DNA from 2 places in the Xanthomonas sp. F1 genome. Region 1 is predicted to be linked to the other one. Evidence: predicted binding sites of a transcription regulator. Region 1 holds the regulator's gene; the other holds the start of a gene.
What was found. The regulator FliA, encoded in region 1, starts transcription of late flagellar genes. The targets are predictions, from matches to a motif close to TAAAGTTTNNCNNNCNNNGGCCGATAA.

Region 1 (14,840 bases):
CACGGCCTGGGCTTCACCCTGAAGCTGCTGCTGTACACCGCAGGCGCGCTGGCGCTGCTGGCCGCGATCGACGCGCCCTATCAGAAGTGGAATTACATCCGCAAATTGAAGATGACTCGGGAGGAAGTGCGCCGGGAAATGAAGGAAAGCGACGGCAGCCCCGAGGTCAAGGGCCGCATCCGCCAGATGCAGATGCAGATGTCGCAACGACGGATGATGGAAGCCATCCCCAAGGCCGACGTGGTGGTGGTCAACCCCACCCACTACGCCGTGGCGCTGAAGTACGAAAGCGGGCGCATGCGCGCCCCCACCGTGGTGGCCAAGGGCGTGGACGAGATCGCCTTCCGCATCCGCGAGGTCGGCGAGCAGCACCGCGTGGCGGTGATCTCGGCACCGCCTTTGGCACGCGCCTTGTATAGGGAAGGCGAACTCGGCAAGGAAATTCCCGTGAGACTGTATTCCGCGGTGGCGCAGGTCCTCTCGTACGTCTACCAGCTGCGCGCCTGGCGCAGCGGGCCGATGCCGCCGTTGCCGCCGTTGGAAGTGGATGAATTCGCCCCGGGGAGCCAGCCATGAGTCAGCCCGCCGCGCAGATGAACACGCGCAAAGTCATGGACATGATCAAGCACGGGCTCGGTGCCCCGGTGATCGTGTTGCTGATGCTGGCGATGGTGGTGGTGCCGCTGGCCGCGCCGGTGCTGGACGCCCTGTTCACCTTCAACATCGCCATCTCGCTGATGGTGCTGCTGGCGGTGGTGTACGTGAAGCGGCCGCTGGAGTTCAGCATCTTCCCGATCGTGCTGCTGATGACCACGATGCTGCGCCTGGCGCTGAACGTGGCCTCCACCCGCGTGATCCTGATCAACGGCCAGGACGGCCACGGCGCCGCCGGCAAGGTCATCGAGGCCTTCGGCGAATTCGTGATCGGCGGCAACTATGCGGTCGGCATCGTGGTGTTCGCGATCCTGACCATCATCAACTTCGTGGTCATCACCAAGGGCGCCGGGCGCGTGTCGGAAGTGACCGCGCGCTTCATCCTCGACGCCATGCCCGGCAAGCAGATGGCGATCGACGCCGACCTCAACGCCGGCCTGCTGACCCGTGAAGAAGCCAAGGCCCGCCGCGAGGAAGTGCGCGAGGAAGCGGACTTCTACGGCTCGATGGACGGCGCCAGCAAGTTCATCCGCGGCGACGCCATCGCCGGCATCCTGATCCTGTTCATCAACCTGATCGGCGGCATGGCGGTCGGCGTGCTGCAGCATGGCATGCCGGTGGGACAGGCCGCCTCCACCTACACCCTGCTGTCGATCGGCGATGGCCTGGTCGCGCAGTTGCCGGCGCTGCTGGTGTCTTCGGCGGTGGCGATGCTGGTCACCCGCGCCTCGCGCTCGCAGGACATGGGCGCCTCGATGATGGGCCAGGTGTTCGGCCAGCATAAGGCGCTGGCGGTGGCCGCGGCGATCCTGGGCCTGGTCGGCCTGATCCCGGGCATGCCCAACGTCGCTTTCTTGACGCTGGCGCTGATCCTCGGCCTGCTGGCCTGGAAGATGTGGAAGCGCAGCCTGCAGCCGGCGCCGGCCGCCGCCGAGGCGGCGCCACAGGCCGCGGCCGCCGCCCAGGCCAATGCCGAACTGGGCTGGGACGAACTGCGTCCGATCGACCCGCTGGGCCTGGAGGTCGGCTACCGGCTGATCCCGCTGGTGGACAAGGCCCAGGGCGGCGAGCTGATGGCCCGCATCAAGGGCGTGCGCCGCAAGCTGACCCAGGACATCGGCTTCCTGGTACCGCCGGTGCACATCCGCGACAACCTGGAACTGCCGGCCAACGCCTACCGCCTGCTGGTGCACGGGGTACCGGTGGCCACCGCCGACATCCACCCGGACCGCGAACTGGCGCTGGACCCGGGCGGCGCGCTCGGCAAGATCGACGGCATTCCCGGCAAGGATCCGGCGTTCGGCCTGGATGCGATCTGGATCCAGCCGCACCTGCGCGCCCAGGCCGAGACCATGGGCTACACCGTGGTCGACCCGGCCACGGTGATCGCCACCCACCTCTCGCACCTGATCCGCGAGCACGCCCCGGAACTGCTCGGCCACGAGGAAGTGCAGCAGTTGCTGGCGACCCTGGCCAAGAGCGCGCCCAAGCTGGTCGAGGACCTCACCCCCAAGGCGCTGCCGCTGTCGGTGGTGGTGCGGGTGCTGCAGAACCTGCTGATCGAGAAGATCCCGGTGCGGCAGCTGCGCAAGATCGTCGAGGCCCTGGTCGAGCACGCCCCGCAGAGTCAGGAACCCGGCGCGCTCACCGCCGCCGTGCGCAACGCCCTGGGCCGTTTCATCGTCCAGGAGATCGCCGGCATGGCCCCGGAACTGCCGGTGTTCACCCTGGCCCCGCAATTGGAACGTGTCTTGCAAGACTCTACCCAGGGCAACGGCGCGGCGCTGGAACCCGGACTGGCCGAGCGCTTGCACCAAAGTCTGGCGGACTGCGTGAGCAAGCAGGAGGCGCGCAACGAACCGGCGGTGGTGCTGGTGCCGGCGCAGGTCCGCGCCGCCCTCGCCCGCCTGGTCCGCCACAGCGTCCCCGCGCTGTCGGTCCTGTCCTACAGCGAAGTGCCGGAGGACAAGCGGCTGAAGCTGGTGGGGACGATCAGTTGATTGGCGGGGATTGGTGATTTGGGATTCGGGAGTCGCAACAGCGGGCCCGGCACGCGGAGAGAGACAGCAATGACACGAACGAACACAACCAGAGCAAGGCGACCGGATAGCAGCCATGCCATGGCGGCCTCCGCAACCAATCCCCACTCCCCAATCTCGAATCCCGGCACTCACCCATGAAGATCAAACGCTTTGTCGCCCCCGACATGCGCACCGCCTTCCGGATGGTGCGCGACGAGCACGGGCCGGATGCGGTGATCCTGTCCAACCGGCGTACCGACGAGGGCATCGAGATCGTCGCCGCCAGCAACTACGACGAGGCCCTGGTGCAGCGGGCGCTGGATTCCGTGCGCCCGGACGAGGCGCCGCGCGCCGCCGCTCCGGCGCAGGCGCCGGCCACTGCCGCCCCGCGGGCCGCACGCAGCGAAAGCGCCGCGGCCAGCCCGGCGATGGCGATGATGGCCGCGATCAGCGAGCGCCGCGGTGGTGCCGCGACCGCCCCGGCCGCCGCCACCCGGCCGCTGACCCAGCCGGCGGCGCTTGCCGCCTCGGTCATGCCCGCCGCGACGGCCCCGGCTGCCGCAGCACGCCCGGCCGCAGCGGCCAAGGCCCCGGCTCCGGCTCCGGCTCGTGCCGAGTTCAGCATTCCCGAAGACGTATTCCGCAACGCCCCGATCAGCGTGCCCATGCCCAGCCCGTTCGCAGCCGCTCCGCCTGCTCCGGCCGCCGAGACGGTGCCGGCTTGGCGCGACGACGTCGCCGCGGTGGCGCTGACACCGGTGGCGCGCCCGGCCGCGGCCGCCCCCAGCGTGGCCAAGGCCGACGTGGCGGCCGCTGCCGGAATCCCGGCGGCCGCGCCACTGGCGGCGGTGCCGCCCTTCCCCGCCCCGCAGAACGACGAACAATTGACGCAGCTGCGCGACGAACTGTCGCTGATGCGGCAGATGATCGAGCGCGAGATGAACCGCCTCACCGACGAGCGCCTGCGCGGCTCGCCGGTCCGCGCCCAGGCGCTGGAACTGATGGACGACTACGGCTTCGACAGCGGCATCACCCGCGACGTGGTCATGCAGATCCCCGCCGACCTGGAACTGCACCGCGGTCGCGGGCTGATGCTGGGCCTGCTGTCCAAGCGCCTGCCGATCGCCCCGCTGGACCCGCTCGAGGAAGGCGGCGTGATCGCCCTGATCGGCCCGACCGGTGCCGGCAAGACCACCACCATCGCCAAGCTGGCCTCGCGCTTCCTGGAGCGCCACGCCGCCCGCGACGTGGCCCTGGTCACCACCGACACGGTCCGCGTCGGCGGCCGCGAACAGCTGCACAGCTACGGCCGCCAGCTCGGCATCGCCGTGCACGAGGCCGACAGCGACGCCGCGCTGCAGCAGCTGCTGGAGCGCCTGGCCGACTACAAGCTGGTGCTGATCGACACCGCCGGCATGGGCCAGCGCGACCGCGCCCTGGCCGCCCAGCTGCACTGGCTGCGCGCCTCGCGTGTGGTCCGATCCTTGCTGGTCCTTCCCGCCAATGCCCATTTCTCCGACCTGGACGAGGTGGTGCGCCGGTTCGCCGGCGCCGACCCGCAGGGGGTCATCATGACCAAGTTGGACGAGACCGGGCGGTTCGGCAGTGCCTTGTCGGTGGTCGTGGACCACCGCCTCCCCATCACCTGGGTGACCGATGGACAGCGTGTGCCGGACGACCTGCACCGCGCCAACGCCGCCAGCCTGGTATTGCGCCTTGAAGATTTGCGGCGCGCTGCCGATAAGCCCTGTACTCCGGAGCAGACCCATGCCGTCGCGTGACTACGTCAATCTGACCAATGCCTTCCCCCTGTCGGCGACGCGTAGCGAACCGCTGGGTCCGGTGCGCACCATCGCCGTGACCGGCGGCAAGGGCGGCGTGGGCAAGACCAACATCTCGGTGAACCTGTCCATGGCGCTGGCCGACATGGGCAAGCGCACCCTGCTGCTGGACGCCGACCTCGGCCTGGCCAACGTCGACGTGCTGCTGGGGCTGACGCCCAAGTTCACCGTGGCCGACCTGGTCGCCGGGCGCTGCACCCTGGAAGAGGTGCTGATCGACATGCCCAACGGGCTGATGGTGGTGCCCGCCGCCTCCGGCCGCCGCTACATGGCCGAGCTGCCGCCGGCCCAGCACGTGGGCCTGGTCAACGTGTTCTCCGAGCTGCAGCGCGAGCTGGACGTGATGATCGTCGACACCGCCGCGGGCATCACCGACAGCGTGCTGACCTTCTGCCAGGCCGCGCAGGACGCGGTGGTGGTGGTCTGCGACGAGCCGGCCTCGATCACCGACGCCTACGCCCTGATCAAGGTCCTCTCGCGCGAGCGCGGCGTGGACCGGGTGCAGATCGTCGCCAACATGGTCCGCGACCTCAACGAAGGCCGCCTGCTGTACGACAAGCTCAGCCGGGTCTGCGAGAAGTTCCTCGGCGACGTGTCGCTGAACTACCTGGGCTGCGTGCCGCAGGACGACTGGCTGCGCCTGTCGGTGCAGCGCCAGCAGCCGGTGGTCAAGGCCTACCCGTCCAGCCCGTCGGCGCAGGCGATCTCCGAGATCGCCCGTCGCACCGCACGCTGGCAGGCGCCGACCGCCCCACGCGGCAACGTCGAGTTCTTCGTCGAACGCATCATCCAGCGCGGGGTGGCCGCATGAACGCCGCCGCCCACTACCGCGCCGTCCAGCGCAACAGCGCCAACGACTACATCGCCCAGCACTCGGACCTGGTCCGGCGCATCGCCCACCACCTGGCCGCGCGGCTGCCGGCCAGCGTCGAGATCGACGACCTGATCCAGGCCGGCATGATCGGCCTGATCGAGGCCTCGCGCAGCTACGACGCCGAACAGGGCGCCTCGTTCGAGACCTACGCCTCGATCCGCATCCGCGGCGCGATGATCGACGAGATCCGCCGTGGCGACTGGGTGCCGCGCTCGGTGCACCGCCGCGCCCGCGACGCCGCCTCGGCGATCCGCAAGATCGAACAGAGCACCGGCCGTGCCGCCGCCGCCAACGAAGTGGCCGCGGCGATGGACATGCCGCTTCCCGAATACCTGCGTTTGATGGAAGATGCCGCCCGCGGCCAGGTGCTGAGCCTGGAGTCGCGCATCGAGGACCATGGCGAGCTGGATACCATCGCCAAGGGCGGACCCAATCCGCAGCAGATGCTCGAGCGCAGCGAATTCGGCCGCGAGCTGGGCAAGGCCATCGCGCAGTTGCCCGAACGCGAGCAGTTGGTGCTGTCGCTGTACTACGAGCAGGAATTGAACCTCAAGGAAATCGGCGCGGTACTCGGGGTCAGCGAGTCGCGCGTGTGTCAGATCCATGGCCAGGCCACGGTACGGTTGCGCGGACGCCTGAAGGCGTTCCAAGTCGCCGATGCCGGCCTGGAAGACGAAGAATAGGAACCTAGGAGTCAGTGGTGAACAAGAACATGCGGATTTTGATCGTGGACGATTTCTCGACGATGCGACGCATCGTCAAGAATCTGCTCGGCGATCTGGGCTTCACCAACACCGCCGAGGCCGAAGACGGCAACAGCGCCCTGGCCGCGCTGCGCTCGGCGCCGTTCGAGTTCGTGGTCACCGACTGGAACATGCCGGGCATGACCGGCATCGATCTGCTGCGCAACATCCGCGCCGACGACAAGCTCAAGCACCTGCCGGTGCTGATGGTCACCGCCGAGGCCAAGCGCGAGCAGATCATCGAGGCCGCGCAGTGCGGCGTGAACGGCTACATCATCAAGCCGTTCACCGCGCAGACGCTGCAGGAGAAGCTGGGCAAGATCTTCGAGCGCCTGGGGGCGACCGCCTAAATGGAAGCCACCGCCGAACGTACCGCCCTGATCGAACGCCTGCAAGGCGCGCTGGACGCGCTGGAGAATGGCGACGAGGCCGGCTGGCGCCGGGAAATCGACACCCTCGCCGCCTGGCGGACGCGGCCGATGATGCAGGGCCTGAGCCGGCTCGCGCGCGATCTGGGCCAGGCGCTCGGCGAACTGCCGGTGGTACCCAGCGAGGCCGGCGAACTGGACGACGCCTGCTCGCGCCTGGACCACGTGGTGGAGATGACCGAACAGGCCAGCCACCGCACCCTGGACCTGGCCGAGGAATGCCGCACGCTGGCCAACCAGCTGGCCGCCGGCGGCCTCAGCGGCGACCAGAGCGAGATCCTCGACAAGATCCGCCACAACCTCACCGAGATGGCCCTGGCGCAGAGCTTCCAGGACCTGACCGGGCAGATCATCCGCCGCGTCGCCGGCATCGTGCGCCGCGTGCATGAGGGTTTCGGCGCACTGGGTTTGCCGCCGAAGGAAGAAAACAAGAAGGCCGACGGCGGCCTGGCCGGCCCGGCCCTGCCCGGCCTGGACCGCCACGGCGTGTCGCAGAACGACGCCGACGACCTGCTCTCGGGCCTGGGACTGTAATGCCATGAGCGCCGTACCCGACGACATCGCTGCCGACTTCATCATCGAGGCCCAGGAAATCCTGGACCGGCTCGGCGAGCAGTTGGTGTCGCTGGAGCAGGCGCCCGAGGACAGCGGCCAGCTCAACGCCGTGTTCCGCGGCTTCCATACGCTCAAGGGCGGCGCCGGCTTCCTGGCGATCAACGCCATGGTCGAGCTGTGCCACGCCGCCGAAGAAACCCTGGGCATGGCCCGCGCCGGCCAGGCCATCCTGCAGGCGCGGCACTTCGACGCCGCGCAGCAGTCGCTGGACTACCTGCAGTCGATGCTCGACGCCTTCGGCAGCGGCCAGGAGCCGCCACGCGCGCCGACGGAACTGATCGCGCAGTTCGATGCGCACGGCGACGCCGCCCCGGCGCCGGCCAAGAGCACCGCGCCGGCACCCGCCGCCGTACCGGCCACCGCCGCGGCTGCGGGGGATCTGATCAGCGACGACGAATTCGAGGCGCTGCTGGACCAGTTGCACGGCGATGCGCCGCCGACGGCCACACCGCAGGCGCTGCAGCCGGCGCCGCGCGCGCCCAGCGCCGCGCCCAAGGCCGCCGCCCCGGCCAAGGCCGCCGAACCCGAACACACCGTGCGCGTGGACACCAAGCGCCTGGACGCGATCGTCAACCTGATCGGCGAACTGGTGCTCTCGCGCAACCGCCTCAAGACCCTGCGCGTGCGCCTGCGCGACGAGGAACTGGACCGTGCGGTCAGCAGCCTGGACATCGCCACCGCGCGCCTGCAGTCGGCGGTGATGCGCACGCGCATGCAGCCGGTCGGCAAGGTGTTCTCGCGCTTCCCCAAGGTGGCGCGCGACGTCGCCCGCTCGCTCAACAAGGAAGTGGAGCTGGAGCTGATCGGCGCCGACACCGAACTGGACCGCAACCTGGTCGAGGCGCTGGCCGATCCGCTGGTGCACCTGGTGCGCAACGCGATCGACCACGGCATCGAAGCGCCGGCGCTGCGCGAAGCCACCGGCAAGCCGCGCGGCGGCCACGTGCGCCTGTCGGCGCAGCAGGAAGGCGACTACGTCAGCATCGAGGTGCAGGACGACGGCGCCGGCATCGACCCCGAGCGGCTGCGCGCCAAGGCGCGCGAGAAGGGCCTGATCGATCCCGAGGCCGCCGCCCGCCTCAGCACCGAGGAATGCCTGCACCTGGTGTTCCTGCCCGGCTTCTCGACCAAGTCGGAAGTCACCGACATCTCCGGCCGCGGCGTCGGCATGGACGTGGTGCAGTCGCGCATCCGCGAACTCAGCGGCCAGATCCAGATCCAGTCGGAACTGGGCCGCGGCAGCCGCTTCCTGATCCGCGTGCCGCTGACCCTGGCGATCCTGCCGACCCTGCTGGTGCAGGCCGGTGACACCGTCTATGCGCTGCCGCTGGCGCGCGTGGTGGAAGTGCTGCATGCGCCGCGCCGCTCGCTTGGCTGGTTCGACGGCCGCGCCGTGCTCGACCGGCAATCGCACACCCTGCCCCTGGTGGACCTGCGCCAGTGGCTCAACATCGACGCCCCGCAACTGCCGCTGCTCACCGTGGTGGTGCTGCAGGCCGGCGAATCGCGCATGGGCCTGGTCGTGGACCAGGTCCGCGGCCGCGAGGAAGTGGTGATCAAGCCGCTGCCGCGCTCCCTGCGCGGCCTGCCCGGCTACGCCGGCGCCACCCTCATCGGCGACGGCCGCCTGGCGCTGATCCTGGATGTGGATGGGCTGAAGGCTTGAGAAGCCGGGATTGGGGAATGGGGATTGGGGAATCGTAAGAGCGGGTTTCCTGGCGCCTCCTTTCCTCTGTAGGAGCGGCTTTAGCCGCGACGCGGTAAGGCTGGGATTCGGGAATCGGGATTGGGGAATCGCAAAAGCGGCTCCCCGCCGCATCGCTTCCCTTGTAGGAGCGGCTTCAGCCGCGACGCCATGAAGCCGGAATCGCTGCTTGGCGATAAAGCGCGGCGCTCGGCTCCCTGCCGACACGATCCGAACGATTGTGCAGAGGCAACGCGCCAAGGTCAGCGCGTCGCGGCTGAAGCCGCTCCTACGACACACCGACCAACCCGCCTCGCTCGCGCTCTTGCGACTCCCCAATCCCGAATCCCGAATCCCCAACCCATCAAGTCCCCCGCCCCGTTGCCGATACCTCCTGCATGGACAAGCTCAGTCTCATCGGCCTGCTGTTGGCGATTCTGTCGCTCATCGGCGGCAGCATCCTCAAGGGCGCCGGCATTTCGGCGCTGTGGTCGCCGGCTGCGTTCGTGATCGTGATCGTCGGCACCGTCGCCGCGATCCTGGTGCACACCCCGCCGTCCGTGTTCCGGCGTGCGTTCCAGATCGCCAAGTGGCTCCTGTGGCCGCCGCCGAGCGATCGCCAGGCACTGCTCAAGCAGATCGTGGAATGGAGCAACATCGCCCGCCGCCAGGGCCTGCTCGGCCTGGAGAACCAGGTGCCGCAGCAGCAGGATCCGTTCGTGCGCAAGGGCCTGCAGATGCTGGTGGACGGCGTCGAGCCGGAAGCCATCCGGCACATGCTGGAGATCGACCTGGAAGGCCAGGAACACTGCGACCTGGCTGCGGCCAAGGTGTTCGAGGGCATGGGCATCTACGCGCCGACCCTGGGCATCATCGGCGCAGTGCTGGGCCTGATCGCAGTGATGAAGAACCTGGCCGACCCGAGCAAGCTCGGCCACGGCATCGCCGCCGCGTTCACCGCCACCATCTACGGCATCGCCTCGGCCAACCTGCTGTTCCTGCCGATGGCCGCCAAGCTCAAGAGCGTGATCAAGCACAGCTGCGGCGAGCGCGAAATGATCATCGAAGGGTTGATCGCCATCGCCCAGGGCGAGAACCCGCGCAACATCGAATCGAAACTGGCCGGATTCTTGCATTGAGTTGCCAATGGCCCGCAAGCACTCCCACGACGAGCACGCCAACCACGAGGCATGGGCCATCCCCTATGCCGACCTGATGACGTTGCTGCTCGCTTTCTTCGTGGTGATGTACGCACTGTCCACGATCAACGAAGCCAAGTACCGGGTCATGGCCGACGCCATGAGCGCCGCATTCGGCGGCACCCCGAAGACCCTGCGTCCGGTGCAGGTCGGCGATCAGGCGCTGCAGGGCCAGGGCGGCGATCGCCCGACCCCGATCAAGTCCAGCCCGGCGCTGACCCTGCCCGATCCCAACCGCCTGCCCTCGGGCACCGCGCAGCGCGGCGACGACCTACGCGACGCGCAGCAACTGCGCCGCGCGCAGCGCCAGCTCGACAGCATCGCCGACCGCCTCGGCGCCGCATTGGCGCCGCTGATCCAGAAGAAGCTGATCACCGTGCGCCGCGCCGGGCTGTGGATCGAAGTGGAGATCAACAGCGACATCCTGTTCGGCTCCGGCTCGGCCGCGCTCGACCAGAGCGCGCGTGCCACCCTGGCGGAACTGGCGCAGGTGCTGGCCGGCGTGCCCAACGGGGTGCGCGTGGAGGGCTACACCGACAACACCCCGATCGCGACCTTGCAGTTCCCGTCGAACTGGGAACTGTCGGCGGCGCGCGCGGCCAGCGTGGTCCACCTGTTCGCCGACCAGGGCCTGCAGCCCTCGCGGCTGTCGATGATCGGTTACGGCCAGTTCCGCCCGCGCGCCAGCAACGACACCCCGGCCGGCCGCAACGCCAACCGCCGGGTGGTGCTGGTGATCCTGGCCGATTCCGGCGACAGCACCGATCCGACGCCGTCGGCCACCGACCGTTTGAGTGCCGGCGCCGCGCCGGCCACCCCGACACCCCCCGCCGCGGCGGCCGCCGGCAATGCTGGCAGCCCCCGTGCAGCACCTGCCATTGAAGGAGTCAACTGATGCGCATCTGGGCGATCGCCAACCAGAAAGGTGGCGTGGGCAAGACCACCACCACGCTGGCCCTGGGCCGTGGGCTGGCCATGCTCGGGCACCGTGTGCTGATGCTCGATCTCGATCCGCACGCCTCGCTGACCCGGGCCTTCGACGTGCCCCAGGAACCGCAGCCGCCGGGCGTGCTCGACCTGTTCGCGACCCCGCCGGGCGAACTCGCCGCGCTGGCCCGCGACACCGCGGTCGAGCGCCTGAGCTTCGTCTGCGGGCAGACCGCGCTGGCCACGCTGGAACGGCGCAGCGCCAACCAGCCTGGCCTGGGGCTGGCGCTGCAGCAGGCCATGGCCCGCCATGCCGGCCAGCACGACTACATCCTGCTCGACTGCCCGCCGACCCTGGGCCTGCTGATGATCAACGCGCTGGCCGCGGCCGACCGGGTGATCATCCCGACCCAGGCCGAGCCGCTGGCCCTGCACGGCCTGGCCAGCATGGTCCGCACCGTGGACATGGTCGAGCGCTCGCGGCGTCGGCCGCTGCCCGCCTCGATCCTGCCGACCCTGTTCGACAAGCGTACCCGTGCCGGCAACGAGACCCTGCGGCAGATGCAGGACAGCTACGGCGAGCGGGTGTGGGAAGACGCGATCCCGGTCGACACCAAGATCTGCAACGTCAAGGCGCTGACCGTGGCTAGCGTGCCGGGCGACTACCCCGGCCGTGGCCTGGCCGCCTACCGCCGCGCGCTGGAATGGCTGATCGCCAGCGACGCCACGCCGATGGAGCAAGCCGCATGAGCACCCCCGGGATCATCGACGATTACCTGGAAGGCCTGCTCCACGACGTGATCGCCGAGGAGCAGAAGGCGGTGCCGCCGAGTCCCGCGCCGGTCGCAGTCGCCGACGTGGAAGCGGAAACCGAGACTCCGGCGCCCGCGGTGGCCGGCCCGACACCCGAACAGATCGCTGCCGCGGTCCTGGCCGAGGCGGACGCCGATCCGGCCCTGGCCGGCATCATGTCGCAGCAAGCACTCGCGCCCGCCCCGGCCGGCCCGACGCCCGAAGAAATCGCCGCCGCGGTCCTGGCCGAAGCCGATGCCGATCCGGCCCTGGCCGGCATCATGTCGCAGCAGGCGCTCGCGCCCGCCACGGCCGGCCCGACACCCGAAGAAATCGCCGCCGCGGTCCTGGCCGAGGCCGACTCCGATCCGGCCCTGGCCGGCATCATGTCGCAGCAAGCACTCGCGCCCGCCCCGGCCGGCCCGACGCCCGAGCAGATCGCCGCCGCGGTCCTGGCCGAAGCCGATTCCGATCCGGCCCTGGCCGGCATCATGTCGCAGCAGGCGCTCGCGCCCGCCACGGCCGGCCCGACACCCGAAGAAATCGCCGCTGCGGTCCTGGCCGAGGCCGACTCCGATCCGGCCCTGGCCGGCATCATGTCGCAGGACGCGCCCGCGCCTGCCGCGCTGACGCCGGCCCAGCAGGCCGAGCGCCAGGCCGACCTGGACGCGGTCGCGGCGATGGAGCGGCAGCGTGCCGCAGTGCCGCGCGATCTGGCCGCCGAAGACGATGCCGCCGCCGCGCGCGCGGTCAAGCGCCCGCCGATGGCGGTGCCGCCGGAACGCCGTGCCGAGGCCAGCCGCGCCCAGGCGGCCGGCGCCAAGTTGCCGCCGAATCTGCAGGCCTTCATGGCGCCGAGCGTGCCGCACGGCTCGGCCATCGCGCCCGAACGCCTGGCCGAGCGCCGCACCCGCTGGCTGCGCCTGCGCTGCGGCGAGCAGGCCTACGCGCTGGAGCTGCTGAAGGTGCAGGAAGTGGTGCTGCCGGTGCCGCTGCTGGCGCTGCGCGGCACCCCGCCGGCCATGCTCGGCATCATGAACCTGCGCGGCCAGGTGGTGCCGGTGCTCGACCTGGGCGTCCACCTGGGCGCGGCCCCGATCGAGATGGACATGCTCACCCGGGTGGTGGTGCTGGAAGAGAACGGCGAGACCCTGGGCCTGCGCGTGTCCGCGGTGGAAGACGTGGCCAGCCTCAGCGACCAGCAGATCGAGCCGCCGGACAACGCCCGCATCTGCCGCATTTCCAACCATCTGTTCCGCGGCGTGGCGCGGCTGGCGCAACAGCCGATGATCCTGCTCGACGCCGAGCAACTGCTGCACTGACCCGCGCGGCGGGCGGCAACTGGGAACGGTGCCGCACTTTCCAACCGCCGCTAAAGCTTTTCAGGCCACGGCCGTTATCTGCCATAGAACCATTGGTGCGGAGCAATGATGAGCACAGTCCCCCTTGGCGAAGATCTCGGTATCGAGACCAGCGCCGACCTGAAACAACGCCTGACCGCGTTCCTTGCGTCGGACGACGTGCTGCGACTGGACGCCGGCGAAGTGCGCCGCATCCATACCGCGTCCGTACAGGTGCTGTGCGCATTCGTCGATGCCCGCCGCAAGGACGGCAAGCGCACCGAATTCGAGGCCTGCAACGCGACCTTTCGCGACGCGGCCCGCCTGCTAGGAGTCAGCGAATCGCTGGGCCTTCCTGCAACCCCTGACAATCTGAAATCTGTGGAGAACGCGGCATGAGCGCACGTATCTTGGTAGTGGACGATTCGGCGTCGATGCGCCAGATGGTCTCCTTCGCCCTCACCTCGGCCGGCTTTGCCGTCGAAGAAGCAGAAGACGGCGCGGTCGCGCTGGGCCGCGCCAAGGGCCAGCGCTTCAACGCGGTGGTCACCGACGTCAACATGCCGAACATGGACGGCATCACCCTGATCCGCGAACTGCGGCAGCTGCCGGACTACAAGTTCACCCCGATGCTGATGCTGACCACCGAGTCGGCGGCGGAGAAGAAGTCCGAGGGCAAGGCGGCCGGCGCCACCGGCTGGCTGGTCAAGCCGTTCAATCCCGAACAGCTGATCGCCACCGTCCAGAAAGTCCTGGGCTGATCCCTCTCCACCTTTTCCGGATTCCCGCCCCATGAGCATGGACCTGCAGCGTTTCCACGCCACCTTCTTCGAGGAAAGCCGCGAAGGGCTGGACGCGATGGAAGCCGGATTGCTGTCGTTGGAAGAAGGCAATCGCGACCCCGAGACCATCAACTCGGTGTTCCGCGCCGCGCACTCGATCAAGGGCGGCGCCGCTACCTTCGGCTTCGAAGCGATGGCCGGCCTCACCCACGTGCTGGAGACGCTGCTCGACGAGCTGCGCGCCGGCAAGCGCGAAGTCGAAGCGCACGCGATCGACGCCATCCTCGGCTCGGTGGACGTGCTGCGCGCCCTGCTGCGCGAAGCCGAACACGGCGTCCCGGCCGATCCGGCCGCGGTCAAGGCCGTGCACGAGCGCCTGCAGCACGCGTTGAACGGCGGCCCCGCCGCGCCGGCTGCCGCCACCCCGGCGGCGAACCAGCCGGCCGAGCCGGAAGCCTGGCAGATCGGCTTCACCCCGGCGCCGTCGCTGTTCATGAGCGGCAACGACCCGCTGCGCATCATCCGCGAACTCGAACACCTCGGCCCGCTGCAGGTCGCCTGCCGCAGCACGCGCCTGCCCGGCTTCGCCGAACTCGACCCGCTCGAGGCCTACCTCGCCTGGGACCTGGGCCTGGTCGGCAAGATTCCGCGCAGCGCGATCGAAGACACCTTCGCCTGGGTCATCGACGACTGCGAACTGGAGATCCGTCCGGTGCCGCCGCCGAGCCTGGCCACCGCACCGGCGCCGGTGCTGACCGCGCCACCGACCGCCGCCACCGCCGCGCCGGCCGCGGCTGTGGCCGCCAATGCCCCGGCCGGCAATGCTGCCGCCGCGCACGAAGCGGAAAGCTCGATCCGCGTCAGCGTCGACAAGGTCGATGCGCTGATCAACCTGGTCGGCGAACTGGTCATCACCCAGGCCATGCTCAAGCAGGTCTCC
Region 2 (14,840 bases), on a different contig from region 1:
GGGTGACGAAGCGCGGGCCCTTGACCGCGAACATGAAGCCGCGCGGCGTGGCGTCGTGCCAGGCGGCATAGCTTTTCGGGGTCTGCAGCGAATAGAACGAGCCGTTAAGTTCCACCGAGCGGAAGCACCGCGCGGCGTATTCCAGCTCCCGCCGCTGGGTCAACCCGGACGGGTAGAAGACGCCACGCCAGCGCGGGTAGCGCCAGCCAGAAATGCCGATGCGCAAGGCCATGCGCCGACCATGCCGGCAGCCTCGTGCAGCGCTCGTGCAGGCCGCGCCAAGGCGCCGTCGTTACGGTCCTCGCGCACCAGCAACGTCAGCCGGCGCGCATCCACGGCGGATCCAGCTGCGCGATGCGCGCGAACGCCGGGCAGTCTTCGCGGTGCGCGCCGGGCAGGTAGCCCAGGCTCATCAGGAATTCGCCGGTGATCTCGCCACCGGTGAAGCGGAAGGTGCGCTTGAACAGCTTGATCCACTCGGCCTTGCTGCGCGGATGCTGCGCGTCCAGCCAGGCGGCGAAGCTGCCGTGGCTGGCGCGCAGGCCCTGGATCACCTGCGCGTTGTGGATCGCCGCCTGCACCTTGAGCCGATTGCGGATGATGCCGGCATCGCCGAGCAGGCGCAGCACGTCGGCCTCGCCGAAGGCCGCCACCGTGTCCACGTCGAACCCGGCGTAGGCGGCGCGGAAGCCGGCGCGCTTCTTCAGCATCAGCTCCCAGCTCAGCCCGGCCTGGTTGATCTCCAGCACCAGCCGCTCGAACAGGTCGGCTTCGGCGCGTTGCGGCACGCCGTACTCGTGGTCGTGATAGTGGCCGTGCACCGGGTGCCCGGGGGCGATATCGCAGTAGCTGCTCATGCGGCGGGTATCCGTCAGTCGGTCTGGTCGTTGGGGTCGGCGGGGTACACCTCGGTCCGCCGCGCACCCGGCAATTGCAGGTCGGGCCAGCGCCGCGGCAGCAACTGCAGCTTGCCGTCGCGCAGCGCCTGGTACAGCGCCTCGGCGTTGTCGCCGCGGCGCGGGAACAGGTGGGTTCGCGCCACGTCCTTCCAGCCGCTGCCCAGGTCGGTGTGGATGCGGCATTCGACGCCGTAGCCGACGCCGGCATTGCACAGCAGGACGTCGTCGTGGCCATCGCCGTCCAGATCGCGGCGCAGCGCCACGCACTGCGCGCCTTCGCGCCGGCAGTTGCCATCGTCGATCTGCCCGGCCAGCAGCGCCTGCCACCAAGCGGCGCCGGGATCGGCGCTGCCGGCGGCCAGCACGATGCGCTGGCGCACCTGCAGCGGATCGTTGCTGCGCGGCGCATCCTCGTTGTCGCCGCCCCAGCGCTGCTGGCGCTGCAGCATGCGCTGCAGGCGTTCGCGCTGTACCGGGTCCTCGGCGAAGGCGGGCACCTCGCGCAGCGCCTGCACCGCGCGGTAGCCGCGGCGGCCGCTGTCGAAGCGCAGGTAGGCCAGGTCCAGTTGCGCCGCGCTGGTGCGGCCGTCGGCCAGGCGCTGCAGCTGGTCGCCGACGACGAGGCGGTAGGGGTCCAGCAGGGGCGAGTTGGCCGCCAGCGCCAGGCCGATCACCACCCACGACAGCACCCGGTTCACCGGCGCCAGCGGCTGCAGCCAGCGTGCGCCCGGCCGCAGCACCGCCCAGGCATAGCCGCATGCGTAACCGCAGGCGACCACCGCGACCAACACGCCGGCAAAGCGTTCGGTACTCCAGCCGTATTGCGCGATGCGCAGCCACAGCGCGTACAGCGCCAACCCGGCATACAGCGGCAGGCTGAGCAGTCCGGCGTCGATCACCCGTTGCAGCCAGGCCGGGTAGGGCGCGTCGGCGGCGCCGTCCTGGTACACCGCGTTGACGAAGACCACCACCGTCGCTACCACCGCGATCAGGATGCTGGCCGCGGCGCGGGTCTCCCACAGCGGCTGCAGACCGGTGAACGGCAGGCTCAGCGCGAACAGCACCGCCACGAACGCCAGCAGCGGCAGCAGCCCGGTGCAGATCGCGAACAGGATCTGCCGCATCACCTGCACCGCACGCTGCTGGGTGCGGCCGATCAGGATGCCCAGGCCGAACATGGTGCCGGTGGCCAGATAGACGAAGGCGGTCTGCCGGAACAGGTCGCGGAACAGGGTCAGCTTGACCAGCGCGAACAGGGCGCCCCACAGCCATAGCACCAACCAGCAGATGCCGACGAACAGCAGTGCCAGCGCCAGGGTCAGCGCGTTCTGCCACGCATGCTCGAACAGGTCGCGGTACGGCGCCTGCCAGCGCCCGTGCTGCAGCCGGCACTGCAGCCATGGCAGCAGCACGAACATCGCCAGCGCCACGGTGGCGCCGAACGGGCCCAGCACCTCGCGCGCGCGCAGGCCGGGCGCGCCGGTGGCGTTCCAGACGGCCCAGGCCGACAGCGCCGCCACCAGCACCGCCACCGCGATGGTGTGCTGCCACAGGCGCAGCGCGCCCAGGTGCCGCACCGACAGCAGGGTCATGGTCGGCACGGTCAGCACCAGGGTGTACCAGCACACCTGTCCGCCCAGCGAGCCGAACGGCCACAGGCCGCTCTCGGCGCCGCGCTGCGCCAGGTACAGCAATGCGCCCTGCAGCAGGGCCACCAGCACGATGAAGGCGCGGGTCTGGCGCGGCAGGTCGGGGGGCGTGTCCATGCGTGCGTGCTCCTGGGCGACCGGTCGGGGCCGCGATCGGGCGGATTATGGCAGCCCGCCGCAGCCCGGCGCAGCGCACACGCGGGAGGGACGATAGAATGGGGCCATGTCCGCTTTGCCCACGCCTCTGGCCAACCAACTGCTGATCGCGCTGCCGGCGCTGTCCGATCCCAACTTCGCCCGCAGCGTGGCGCTGATCTGCCAGCACGACGAGAACGGCGCGATGGGCGTGGTGGTCAACCGCGCCTCCGAATACACCCTGGGCGAAGTGCTGGAGCAGATGGGCATCGAGACCATCGACGCGGCGTTGCGCGAACAGGTGGTGCTCAGCGGCGGCCCGGTGCATCCGGAGCGCGGCTTCGTCATCCACGATGGCGCGCACGGCTGGGATTCCAGCCTGGCCTTCGCCGAGGGCCTGTTCCTGACCACCTCGCGCGACGTGCTCGAGGCGATGGCGCGCGGCGAAGGCCCGCGCAACGCGGTGGTCGCGCTGGGCTGCGCCGGCTGGGGTGCCGGCCAACTGGAATACGAACTGGGTGAGAACAGCTGGCTGACCGCGCCGGCCGATGCCGAGCTGCTGTTCGAGCTGCCGCTGGAGCGGCGCTGGCAGACCGCGGCCGGGCGCATCGGCGTGGACCTGTTCCGCCTCACCGACTACAGCGGGCATGCCTGAGTCCGGCCTGCCTGAGGCTGGGGCTCCCGCGCCAGCCAGCGCCACGCCCGCGACGATCCGTCGCGACGGCACCGTGCTCGGTTTCGACGTCGGCCACCGCCGCATCGGCGTGGCGGTCGGCAGCCCGTTCGGCAACGGCGCGCGTGCGCTGGCGGTGATCGACGTGCATGCGCAGGGGCCGGACTGGGCGGCGCTGGATCGCCTGCAGGCCGAATGGCGGCCGCACGGTCTGGTGGTCGGCGATCCGCTCACCCTCGACGGCGCCGACCAGCCCAACCGCAAGCGCGCGCATGCCTTCGCCCGCGAACTCGGCGCGCGCTACCGCCTGCCGGTGGTGCTGGTCGACGAGCGCTCCAGTTCGGTCGAGGCCGCGCAACGCTTCGCGGTGGACCGTGCCGCCGGCCGCAAGCGCCGCCGCGATGCCGCCGCGCTGGACGCGGTGGCCGCCGCGGTGATCGTGGAGCGCTGGCTGGCCGCGCCCGACGACGCCATTCCTCCTCCCTGATCCACAGCCCGGACCTGCCATGACTGATCCGCAACTCGATTCGAACGGGCGCCTGCGCCACCTGCTGACCCTGGAAGGGCTGCCGCGCGCGACCTTGCTGCAACTGCTGGACCGCGCCGGGCAGATCCGCGACGCGGCGGTGGGCCGGGTCGGCAAGCGCAGCGTGCTGGCCGGCACCGCGGTGTGCACGCTGTTCTTCGAACCGTCCACGCGCACCCGCAGTTCGTTCCAGCTGGCCGCGCAGCGGCTCGGCGCCGACGTGCTGAACTTCGACGCCTCCACCTCGTCCACGCGCAAGGGCGAAACCGCGCGCGACACGCTGAAGAATCTGGAAGCGATGGGCGTGCGCGGCTTCGTCGTGCGCCATCCCGAGGACGGCGCGGTCGAGCGCCTGGCCGAAGCGGCGGGCGAGGGCACCGCACTGATCAACGCCGGCGACGGCCGCAGCGCGCATCCCACCCAGGGCCTGCTCGACATGCTGACCCTGCGCCACGCCAAGGGCGGCGACTTCTCCAAGCTCAAGCTGGTCATCGTCGGCGACGTCAAGCACTCGCGGGTGGCGCGCTCGGACCTGCATGCGCTGCGCACCCTCGGTGCCGGCGAAGTGCGCGTGTGCGGACCGCGCTCGCTGCTGCCCGACGACGACACCCTGGACGGCTGCGTGGTCGGCGAGGATTTCGACGCCATGCTCGACGGCGTGGACGCGGTGATGATGCTGCGGCTGCAGCGCGAGCGCATGGAGGAAGGCCTGGTGTCCTCGCTGGAGGACTATCACGGCCAGTACGGCCTCACCGCCGAGCGCCTGCGCCGCGCGTCCAAGGACGCGGTGGTGCTGCACCCGGGCCCGATCAACCGCGGCGTGGAAATCACCGACGAGGTCGCCGACGGCGCGCAGTCGTGCATCCTGCGCCAGGTCGCCAACGGCGTGGCGGTGCGCATGGCGGTGCTGGAGACCTTGCTGGGCTGAGCGCAAGCGCGTCGCGCTCCTGTAGCTCGCGTAGGAGCGGCTTCAGCCGCGACGGGGCATTCCCGGCCCCTGTCGCGGCTGAAGCCGCTCCTACGGCACATATTCCGTCGTGACGAGACGTGCCCTGAGGCACCTCCAAGACGGCATCACACCCGAAGGTGGCGATCGGCACATCCGCGCCACCCTGAATCGGCCTACCATCGGCGGCGATCCTCCCCCACGGACGTCACCATGCTCCCTGTTCTGCGTCGCGCTGCGTTCGCCGCGGCCTGCCTCCCGCTTGTCGCCGCCGCCCAGGCCGGCACCGCTACTGTTGCCGCCGCCACGGACAGCGCCGGTAGCTACGATCCGCAGGCGCTGTTCGCACCGCTGCAGTTGCCGCAGCCGGCCAATGCCTACCGCAGCGGCGGTGGCGTGCCCGGCCCGCAGTACTGGCAGAACCGCGCCGACTACGACCTGCACGCCACCATCGATCCGGCCACGCACACGCTGCGCGGCCAGGAGACCATCACCTACAGCAACCGCAGCCCGGACACGCTGGACGTGCTGTGGCTGCAGTTGGACCAGAACCTGTACCGCGCCGATGCCCGCGCGAGGACCTTGCGCGCGGCGCGTGCCGACCGGCCCGCGCCGCAGAGCACCGAGGGTTACCGCATCGCCAAGGTGGAACTGGAGCAGGGCGGCAAGCGCGTGCCGGCGACCTTCCTGATCGACGACACGCGCATGCGCGTGGACCTGCCGCAGCCGCTGGCCAGCGGCAAGGCGCTCAAGCTGCATATCGACTACGCCTACACCGTGCCCGGCACCTGGGGCGGCCGCACTGCGGTCACGCCCACGCCTGATGGCGACATCTACGAGATCGCGCAGTGGTATCCGCGCATGGCGGTGTACGACGACCTGCGCGGCTGGGACACGCAGCCCTACCTGGGCGCGGAGTTCTACCTTGAGTACGGCGATTTCGACTACGCGGTGACGCTGCCGTGGAACTATCTGGTGGCCGGTTCCGGCGAACTGGTGAATCCGGCGCAGGTGCTCACCGCCACTCAGCGCCAGCGCCTGGCGCAAGCCGCCGCCAGCGACGCGACGGTGACCATCCGCGGCGCCGATGAAGTGGGCAACCCGGCCAGCCGACCCGGCACCAGCGGCACCCAGACCTGGCACTTCCACATGGACCACACCCGCGACGTGGCCTTCGCCGCGTCGCCGGCGTTCGTCTGGGATGCGGCGCGGATCGACCTGCCCCAGGGCAAGCATGCACTGGCGATGTCGGTGTATCCGCGCAGCGCGGTCGGCAGCGACAAGTGGGGCCGCTCCACCGAGTTCGTCAAAGCCTCGATCGAGCACTTCTCGCAGTGGTATCCATACCCGTGGCCGGCGGCGGTGAACCTGGGTGGCCATGGCGCCGGCATGGAGTATCCGGGCATCGTCTTCGACGACATGGAGGACGGCGGCAAGCAATTGTTCTGGATCACCGCGCACGAACTGGGCCACGGCTGGTTCCCGATGATCGTCGGCTCCAACGAGCGCCGCCATGCGTTCATGGACGAGGGCTTCAACACTTTCATCGACGTGTACGCCTCCGATGCGATCAACCACGGCGAATTCGCGCCCAAGCGCGATGGCGAGTACGCGCCCGGCGGCGGCAACCCGGTGGACGAGATCCTGCCGCTGCTGGCCGACGCGCAGGCGCCGACCCTGCTCGATCGCGCCGACGCCACCAGCGAGAAATACCGGCATCCGCTGACCTACTTCAAGGGCGCGCTGGGCCTGGTGTTGCTGCGCGAACAGATCCTCGGCCCGGCGCGCTTCGACCCGGCGTTCCGCAAGTACATCGCCACCTGGGCCTACAAGCACCCCACGCCGTCGGATTTCTTCCGGCTGATGGAGAGCGAGGCCGGCGAGGACCTGAGCTGGTGGTGGCGCGGCTGGTACCTCAACAACTGGCAGCTGGACATGGGCGTGCGCGCGGCCGCCTATATCGACCACGACCCGGCCAAGGGCCTGCTGGTGACCTTGAACAGCCGCCAGAAGCTGGTGATGCCGGCGACCTTGCGCATCGACTTCGCCGACGGCAGTCACCTGGACCAGCGCGTGCCGGTGGAGACCTGGATGCAGCAGACCCAGCCGCAGATCCGCGTGCCGAGCACGCAGAAGGTGCTGCACGTGACCCTGGATCCGGACCACGTGCTGCCCGATGCCGACCGCAGCGACAACCGGCTCGACACGGTGAGCTGAGCGCGCGCGGCCATCCGCGCCGCGTCGGCGTCGGCTGGCCTGCGCAAATGTGCTGCGGCCGCAACATTTGCGGTCGCACGTCAGCGGTGGGCGCCTGTCCCGGGGGAGTGCCCTGGCGTCGCTGGCGATGTGTGCGATGCGCGTGCGTTCGCCGTCATTGCCGGCCACCGCTGCGCAACGCGGCGCGTGTGTAGACGGCCTGTCCCTGGCTGTCGCTGTCTGTCTCCTGCGGACCGTGCGTGTCCGCTTGTCCTGTCCCGCGCGGCGAATGGAGTGTGGGGTTCCAGTTCGGCGTCGTGGCGATTGCGTAGGCCGCGGCGCGCATTCCAAGAATGCGCCGGCCCCCACGCCCCCGTGCCGGCGCATGCGCACACTGCCATGCGCTTTGCACTCATCGCGACAGATGGGAGAGACATCATGCAGCAGCAGTTCCGCAGGGGCGCACTGGCGCTCGCGCTGACCATGGGCGCCAGCCCGGCCTTCGCCGGCCCGGTGGGCTATGGGGCCAATACCACCGGGGGCGGCAGCGCCATCCCGCTCAACGTGGCCACGATGGAGGCGATGCAGACGGCGATCGACAACTACGCCGGTTCCGGCGGCCTGGTGCTCACCTACACCGGCAGCTTCAACTACGCCAGTATCACCGACGTGTGCGCGCAATGGAAACTGCCGGCCAAGACCGTGCAGATCAAGAACAAGCGCGACATCACCATCAAAGGCGCCAACGGCTCCTCGGCCAACTTCGGCGTGCGCGTGGTCGGCAACGCGCACAACGTCATCATCCGCAACATGACCATCGGCCTGCTGCCGGGCGGCGAGGATGCCGATTCGATCTCGCTGGAAGGCAATTCCAGCGGCCAGCCGTCCAACATCTGGGTGGACCACAACACCATCTTCGCCTCGCTGACCAAGTGCCCCGGCGCCGGCGACGCGTCCTTCGACGGCGGCATCGACATGAAGAAGGGCGTCAACCACGTCACCGTCTCGTACAACTACATCCACGACTACCAGAAGGTCGCGCTCAACGGCTACAGCGACAGCGACACCCAGAACGCCGCCGCGCGCACCACCTACCACCACAACCGCTTCGAGAACGTGGAATCGCGCCTGCCGCTGCAGCGGCGCGGCTTGAGCCACATCTACAACAACTACTTCAACAACGTCTTCACCTCCGGCATCAACGTGCGCATGGGCGGCGTGGCGCTGATCGAGGCCAACTACTTCGAGAACATCAAGAACCCGGTCACCTCGCGCGACAGCAGCGAGATCGGCTATTGGGACCTGATCAACAACTACGTCGGCAGCGGCATCAGCTGGACCGCACCGGAGAGCACCAGCAAGCCCTACGCCAACGCCACCACCTGGATCTCGTCCAAGACCTATCCGGAGCCGCTGGGCTATCTGTACACGGCGATCCCCGCCGCGCAGGTCAAGGCCAAGGTCATCGCCACCGCCGGTGCCGGCACCAACCTGGCCGAGTGAGACGCGCTGCCTCCGCGTGCCATGGCGCGGAGGCCGTCGTTGTCCTGTTATATATCCGTCACAAAATGTGTGCCGTTTGCGGCATTTGTAGGGCGCAGCGCGAAAACCCCAAAATGGTGCGTTCGTTGCTGCGTTCTTAGCCTGGGAATGGTACGGGCGCCATTGTTTCACGTGGATTTGACGCCATTGGGCGTCTTTTGCGGCTTGCCGGTGCCGCCGTACACGCTGCGGTCACGATGCTGAGGGGCTTCAAAAAGTGTGCTCAGTTACGCATCAAGAATCGCGCGCGGCCGCCGCTACATAAAGCGAGTCCCCGCACGTGACATCCCCGATGCGGTCGGTGCTGGAAGTGTCTTCGTCTTCTTCTCCGTCGCATCGCGTCCGGGCTTTTCGCCTGGCAGTGTCGTGCGCGATCCCAGGTCGTGACGGGGGCTCCCCCCCTTTCTCACTTGGTACCCCCCATGATCGGTTTCCTGCAACGCTACAACGTCGGGACGCGGCTTGCCTGCGCCTTCGGTGTCCTCATCCTGTTGTCCTGCACCCTCGTCGGCGCTGGCCTGCTGACGTTGAAACAGTCACGCGACATGATGGATACCATCGTCAATCGGCGCATGCAGATCCTCGACTACACCGGCGAAATGCGCAACGCGAGCTCGCTGATCGCGATCAACCTGCGCAACATCGTGCTGCCGACCACCCGGGAAGAGAACGAGGGCTTCGCCAAGGTCGTCGACGAGCAGCGCCGCTATTACGGCGAGATCCACGACAAGCTCTACGCGATTCCCAATACCAGCCCGGTCGGCGTGCAGATGCGCAAGGCGATCGACGATGCGTATGCGCGTACGCGTGTCGCCAACCAGGAGGTGCTGGATCTGGGCATGCAGGACAAGGACGCGGAGGCACTGAAGGTGCTGATGGCCCAGGCCGCGCCGTCCACCCAACAATGGCAGGAGGCGCTCAGCGTCTATGCCAACCGGCAGCGCGAGCAGGGCGCCAAGGCGTATGCGAACGCCGAGGCAGCCATGGATCGCGGCCGTGCCTTGTTGATCGCAGGCGGCGCCATCGTGGTGATCGTCAGCGGCCTGCTGGCCTGGCTGATCACCCGAAGCCTCACCGTGCCGCTGACGCGCGCCACCCGCGTCGCCGAGGCGATCGCCAACGGCAAGCTCGACAACGACGTGCGCACCGACGCCAGGGACGAGACCGGGCGGCTGCTGGTCGCGATGCAGGGCATGCAGCAGCAGGTCGGCAACCTGATCGGCGCGCAGTTGGAGATGGCCAAGCGCCACGATGCCGGCGAGGTCAGCCACCGCATCGAAGCGCAGGCCTTCCCCGGCGACTACGGACGCATGGCGGCCGAGACCAACGCGCTGGTGGCCTCGCACCTGGCGGTGAAGACGCGCCTGGCGCAGATCATGGGCCGCTACGCGATCGGCGACCTGTCGCAGGACATGGACCGTCTCCCCGGCGAAGAAGCGGTGTTGAGCCAGACCATGGACGAGGTCAAGGCCAATCTGTCGGCAATGAACGGGCAGATCAAGCAACTGGCCACCTCGGCCGCCGACGGCGATTTCAGCGCGCGCGGCGACGCCGAGCGCTTCCAGTACGACTTCCGGCTGATGGTGGAGAGCCTGAACCAGCTGATGGCCACCGCCGACGGCAACCTGCAGGCGCTGTCGACGCTGCTGCAGGCGATCGCCGCGGGCGATCTGACCGCACGCATGCACGGCGATTTCCGCGGCGTGTTCGCGCAGATGCGCGACGACGCCAACGCCACTGCCGAACAGCTGGCCGGCATCGTCGGCCGCATCAAGCACTCGGCGGTATCGATCAATGCCGCGGCCACCGAGATCGCCGCCGGCAACGACGACCTGTCGCGCCGCACCGAGCAGCAGGCCGCCAGCCTGGAAGAGACCGCCGCCTCGATGGAGGAACTGACCTCCACCGTTCGCCAGAACGCCGAGCACGCGCGCCAGGCCAATCAGCTGGCCGCCGGCGCGGCCTCGGTCGCCGCGCAGGGCGGCAGCGTGGTCGGCCAGGTGGTGACCACCATGAGCGGCATCGAAGCCTCCTCGAAGAAGATCGGCGACATCATCTCGGTGATCGACGGCATCGCCTTCCAGACCAACATCCTCGCGCTCAACGCGGCGGTGGAGGCGGCGCGTGCCGGCGACCAGGGCCGCGGTTTCGCCGTGGTCGCCAGCGAGGTGCGCACCTTGGCGCAGCGCTCCGCTGCCGCCGCCAAGGAGATCAAGAGCCTGATCGACGATTCGGTGAGCCGTGTGGCCGAAGGCTCGGCCCTGGTCGACCAGGCCGGCAAGACCATGACCGAGATCGTGACCTCGGTGCAGCGCGTCACCGACATCATGGGCGAGATCTCGGCTGCGTCGCAGGAGCAGTCGGCCGGCATCGAACAGGTCAACCAGACCGTGACGCAGATGGACGAGAGCACGCAGCAGAACGCGGCGCTGGTGGAAGAGGCCAGTGCGGCGGCGCGCTCGATGGAGCAGCAGGCGGTGGAACTGAGCCAGGCGGTGGCACTGTTCAAGCTGGATGCCTCGGCGGCCGCGCCGGTGGTGCAGGCACCGCGTCATCCCACCAACGCGGCACCCGCAGGCAAGCGCAGCGTCCGTGCGGTGGCGGCCGGGCCCACGCCGATGCGGCGTGCGGCGCAGCCCGCTGCGGCGCTGGCGCTGGACAAGGATTGGCAGGAGTTCTGAGCCGCGCCGCGTGCGGTATCGGGCGGGCGGTGCGATGCGCGCTGCCCGCTCCGCGCAGGCCGGTCGCCTTGCTGCCGGCGCCACGTGACGCCGATCCGGCGCCTGCCGGTGCAGTCGATATGCCGTGCCTGCGAGGGTACGGCACTCTTGTTTCTAACGGACCAGCCACGCTGTCCCGCGCACCGTGGCGGCCCTCGACACTGCTGCCCTGGCGCGCACGTGTCTCCGCGTGGGCGTGTTGCCTGCCTGATTCATCCATTGGCTGCAGCGCGCGAGCGCAGCGTGCGTCAGGGGTGACGTGCGCGCTTTGCACGACTGTGCCGCGCGCCCTTCGCATGCCCCATCTCCCTGCCGATGCTGCGACGTGACTGCGATCGCATTCCGTGCCTGCGTCGCGCGCTTGGGCATGGGCGCGCCAGGGCCAATCAGAAAATTTCTTCCATCTCTCGCGCTTTCACCGCAAGCAAGTGCTATGCCGGCAATTGCAATACAACGTGCACGCGCTTTTCACGCAAAACCGCCGGTCCGACCGACCCGCGCATGCGCCCTCGACACCCCTGTCATCTGCCTGAGGGTGTTCAATAAATTCCCTGCAATCGCCTCTCAAGTCCCTCTCCGTGGCGCCGTTACATCGCCCGCACATTGAGCGGGACGCGTCATCAAGCGTTTGATTCTAAACGCTTTTTCACGGTTTGTTCATCCTGTTCCATGCGGGCGCGCAACGGCTGGTCGGCGTGCGTGGTCCGGGGCATTCCATTGCCTCTCTCATTCCCCCAAACAGGCATTTCCATGATTGCATTCCTCCAGCGCTACAACGTCGGTGCCCGGCTCGCCACCGCGTTCGGCATCCTCATCCTGCTGTCCTCGGCGCTGGTCGTCGCCGGGCTGCTGACCCTGTTCCAGGCGCGCGAACGGCTGGACGGCATCGTCAACCGCAACATCGCCGCGATCCGCGCCTCCAGCGAGATGCTCAACGCCAGTTCGGTCGTGGCCATCAATGTCCGTAACATCGTGTTGCCCACCTCGCAGGAAGACAACATCCGCTTCGCCAAGGTCGTCGCCGAGCAGCGCGCACGCTACCAGGAGGCACGCAAGCGGGCGGGCGCCATTCCCAGCGGTGCGCAGAGCCAGGCCGTGCTGGAGGAGGTCGATCGCGCCCGGCAGATGACCGTAGACGTCAACAACCGGGTGATGGATCTGGGCATGCACGACAAGTCGGACCAGGCGCTGGCCCTGCTGCTGGCGCAGTCCGCGCCGCTGACCCAGAAGTGGCAGGACGCCATCGCGCGCTATGCCGACCTGCAGGCGACGCGCAGCAGCGAAGCCTACGCGGCCGCGACGACCGCGATGGCGCGTGGCCGCACCATGCTCATCGCCGGTGGCCTGGCGGTGGTGCTGGTCAGCAGCGTGCTGGCCTGGATGATCACCCGCAGCCTCACGCTGCCGCTGGCCCGCGCTACCCGCGCCGCCGAAGCCATCGCTGACGGCCGCCTGGACAACGACGTGACCACCGAGGCGCGCGACGAGCCCGGCCGCCTGTTGCTGGCGATGGGACGCATGCAGCACCAGTTGCAACGCTTCTCCCGCGAAACCACGCTGATGATCGAGCTGCATGCCGACAAGGACATCAGTCACCGCATGCCGCAGGATTTCCCCGGCATCTATGGCGAGCTGAGCAAGGGCATCAACACCATGATGTTCGAGCACCTGGACGCCATCGTCGAGGCGGTGGAGATCCTCAACGAGTACGCCAACGGCGACCTGCGCCGCGACGCGCGCCGCCTGCCCGGCAGCCGCGCGGTGCTGCACGAATCGATGGATGCGGCCAAGACGAGCTTGCTGGCGATCAACACCGAGATCAAGCGCCTGGCCGCTGCGGCCGCCGCCGGCGACTTCAGCGTCCGTGGTGACGCGGCGCACTTCCAGCACGATTTCCGGCTGATGGTGCAGGACCTCAACGCGATGATGGAGGTCAGCGACCGCAACCTGGGCAAGCTCTCGGCCTTGCTGCAGGCCATCGCTGCCGGCGACCTCACCGCGCGCATGCATGGCGACTTCCATGGCGTGTTCGCGCGGATGCGTGACGACGCCAACGCCACTGCCGACCAGCTGACCGGCATCGTCGGCCGCATCCAGAGCGCCGCCATCAGCATCAATGCCGCCGCCAGCGAGATCGCCACCGGTAACGACGACTTGTCGCGCCGCACCGAGCAGCAGGCGGCAAGCCTTGAGGAAACCGCGGCCTCGATGGAAGAGCTGACCTCCACCGTGAAGCAGAACGCCGAACACGCGCGCCAGGCCAACCAGCTCGCCAGCGGCGCGGCGGCGGTCGCCTCGCAGGGCGGGGCGGTGGTGGGTCAGGTGGTCGAGACCATGAGCGGCATCGAAGCGTCGTCGAGGAAGATCGCCGACATCATCGGCGTCATCGACGGTATCGCCTTCCAGACCAACATCCTGGCGCTCAACGCTGCAGTGGAAGCGGCACGTGCGGGCGAGCAGGGCCGCGGCTTTGCCGTGGTCGCCAGTGAGGTGCGCACCTTGGCGCAGCGCTCGGCCAACGCGGCCAAGGAGATCAAGACGCTGATCGACGATTCGGTGACGCGCGTCGCCGAAGGCTCGGCGCTGGTCGATCGGGCCGGCAACACCATGCAGGAGATCGTCGCCTCGGTGCAGCGCGTCACCGACATCATGGGCGAGATCTCGGCAGCGTCGCAGGAGCAGTCGGCCGGCATCGAACAGGTCAACCAGACCGTCACCCAGATGGACGAAAGCACGCAGCAGAACGCGGCGCTGGTGGAAGAAGCCACGGCGGCCGCACGTTCGATGGAGCAGCAATCGGTGGAGCTGACCCAGGCGGTGGCGCTGTTCAAACTGGAGGGCGCGCCTGCTGCCGCGCCGTCGCCAGCACCGTTGCCGTCGCGTGCCAGGAATGTCGCGCCGATGGCCACGCGCAGCCCGCGCCCGCTGGCTACGGCCGCGGCTGCCCCGGCACGCCGCGCGCCGTCGTTCGCGGCGGCGGTGGCGCTGGACAAGGATTGGCAGGAGTTCTAAGTCGCAACGGTCCGGGACCGGGACTGTTGTTGCGCTTGTGCGGCCGCCTTCTTTGTAAGGCGGCCGCCCACGTTGGGCGATCGGGTGATCGGCGACGTGGCCCGATTCGGGTGCCAGCGGCCGCCGGCCATTGGCCACGTCGCGGCCGCAGGCTGCGGCCGCGACGCACAGCTGGCGCTTACTGCGGCGGCTTGGTCTGCGGGCTCTTGATCACGTACGAGGTGATGTACTCGCCGTTGGAGCCGTAGACCACCACGATGGTGGTGTTGGCATCGCGGTAGACCACGGTCGCGTTGCACGGGCAACTCGCCGCGGCGGTGACCATGCCCAGCGGCTGGTTCTTCGCGTCGTTGACCGCGATCATCTGCTCCTCGGCAGCGGTGCCGATCGGCAGCCGTGCCTCGGTGCCCGGCGTGGCGGTGAGCACGGTGATGACCTCGTCCTTCAACGAGTTGATCTGCACGAAGCGCAGGCCGGCCTTCTCGAACGTGTAGACCTTGAACAGCGGCGACAGGCTGACGTTCTTCTTGCCGATGGGCAGG

Region 2: a site for FliA is predicted at 11,851-11,877, ahead of GGR71_RS02025 (methyl-accepting chemotaxis protein). Genes of this name have one in related genera too.

The regions. Positions count from the first base shown of each region.
Region 1 covers NZ_JACHOK010000004.1:205,702-220,541, reverse strand. Annotated here, with positions in the region: gene flhB (flagellar biosynthesis protein FlhB) at 1-576, shown strand, start outside; gene flhA (flagellar biosynthesis protein FlhA) at 594-2,654, shown strand; gene flhF (flagellar biosynthesis protein FlhF) at 2,831-4,456, shown strand; gene GGR71_RS11600 (MinD/ParA family ATP-binding protein) at 4,443-5,327, shown strand; gene GGR71_RS11595 (RNA polymerase sigma factor FliA) at 5,324-6,073, shown strand; gene cheY (chemotaxis response regulator CheY) at 6,091-6,483, shown strand; gene GGR71_RS11585 (protein phosphatase CheZ) at 6,484-7,095, shown strand; gene GGR71_RS11580 (chemotaxis protein CheA) at 7,100-8,842, shown strand; gene GGR71_RS11575 (flagellar motor protein) at 9,259-9,999, shown strand; gene motD (flagellar motor protein MotD) at 10,007-10,954, shown strand; gene GGR71_RS11565 (ParA family protein) at 10,954-11,736, shown strand; gene GGR71_RS11560 (chemotaxis protein CheW) at 11,733-13,100, shown strand; gene GGR71_RS11555 (STAS domain-containing protein) at 13,209-13,517, shown strand; gene GGR71_RS11550 (response regulator) at 13,514-13,879, shown strand; gene GGR71_RS11545 (chemotaxis protein CheA) at 13,911-14,840, shown strand, end outside.
Region 2 covers NZ_JACHOK010000001.1:452,250-467,089, reverse strand. Annotated here, with positions in the region: gene GGR71_RS02070 (DUF72 domain-containing protein) at 1-232, opposite strand, end outside; gene GGR71_RS02065 (DNA-3-methyladenine glycosylase I) at 318-857, opposite strand; gene GGR71_RS02060 (DUF4153 domain-containing protein) at 872-2,665, opposite strand; gene GGR71_RS02055 (YqgE/AlgH family protein) at 2,772-3,338, shown strand; gene ruvX (Holliday junction resolvase RuvX) at 3,346-3,843, shown strand; gene GGR71_RS02045 (aspartate carbamoyltransferase catalytic subunit) at 3,863-4,810, shown strand; gene GGR71_RS02040 (M1 family metallopeptidase) at 5,042-7,045, shown strand; gene GGR71_RS02035 (pectate lyase family protein) at 7,463-8,527, shown strand; gene GGR71_RS02030 (methyl-accepting chemotaxis protein) at 8,989-11,247, shown strand; gene GGR71_RS02025 (methyl-accepting chemotaxis protein) at 12,037-14,298, shown strand; gene GGR71_RS02020 (hypothetical protein) at 14,477-14,840, opposite strand, start outside.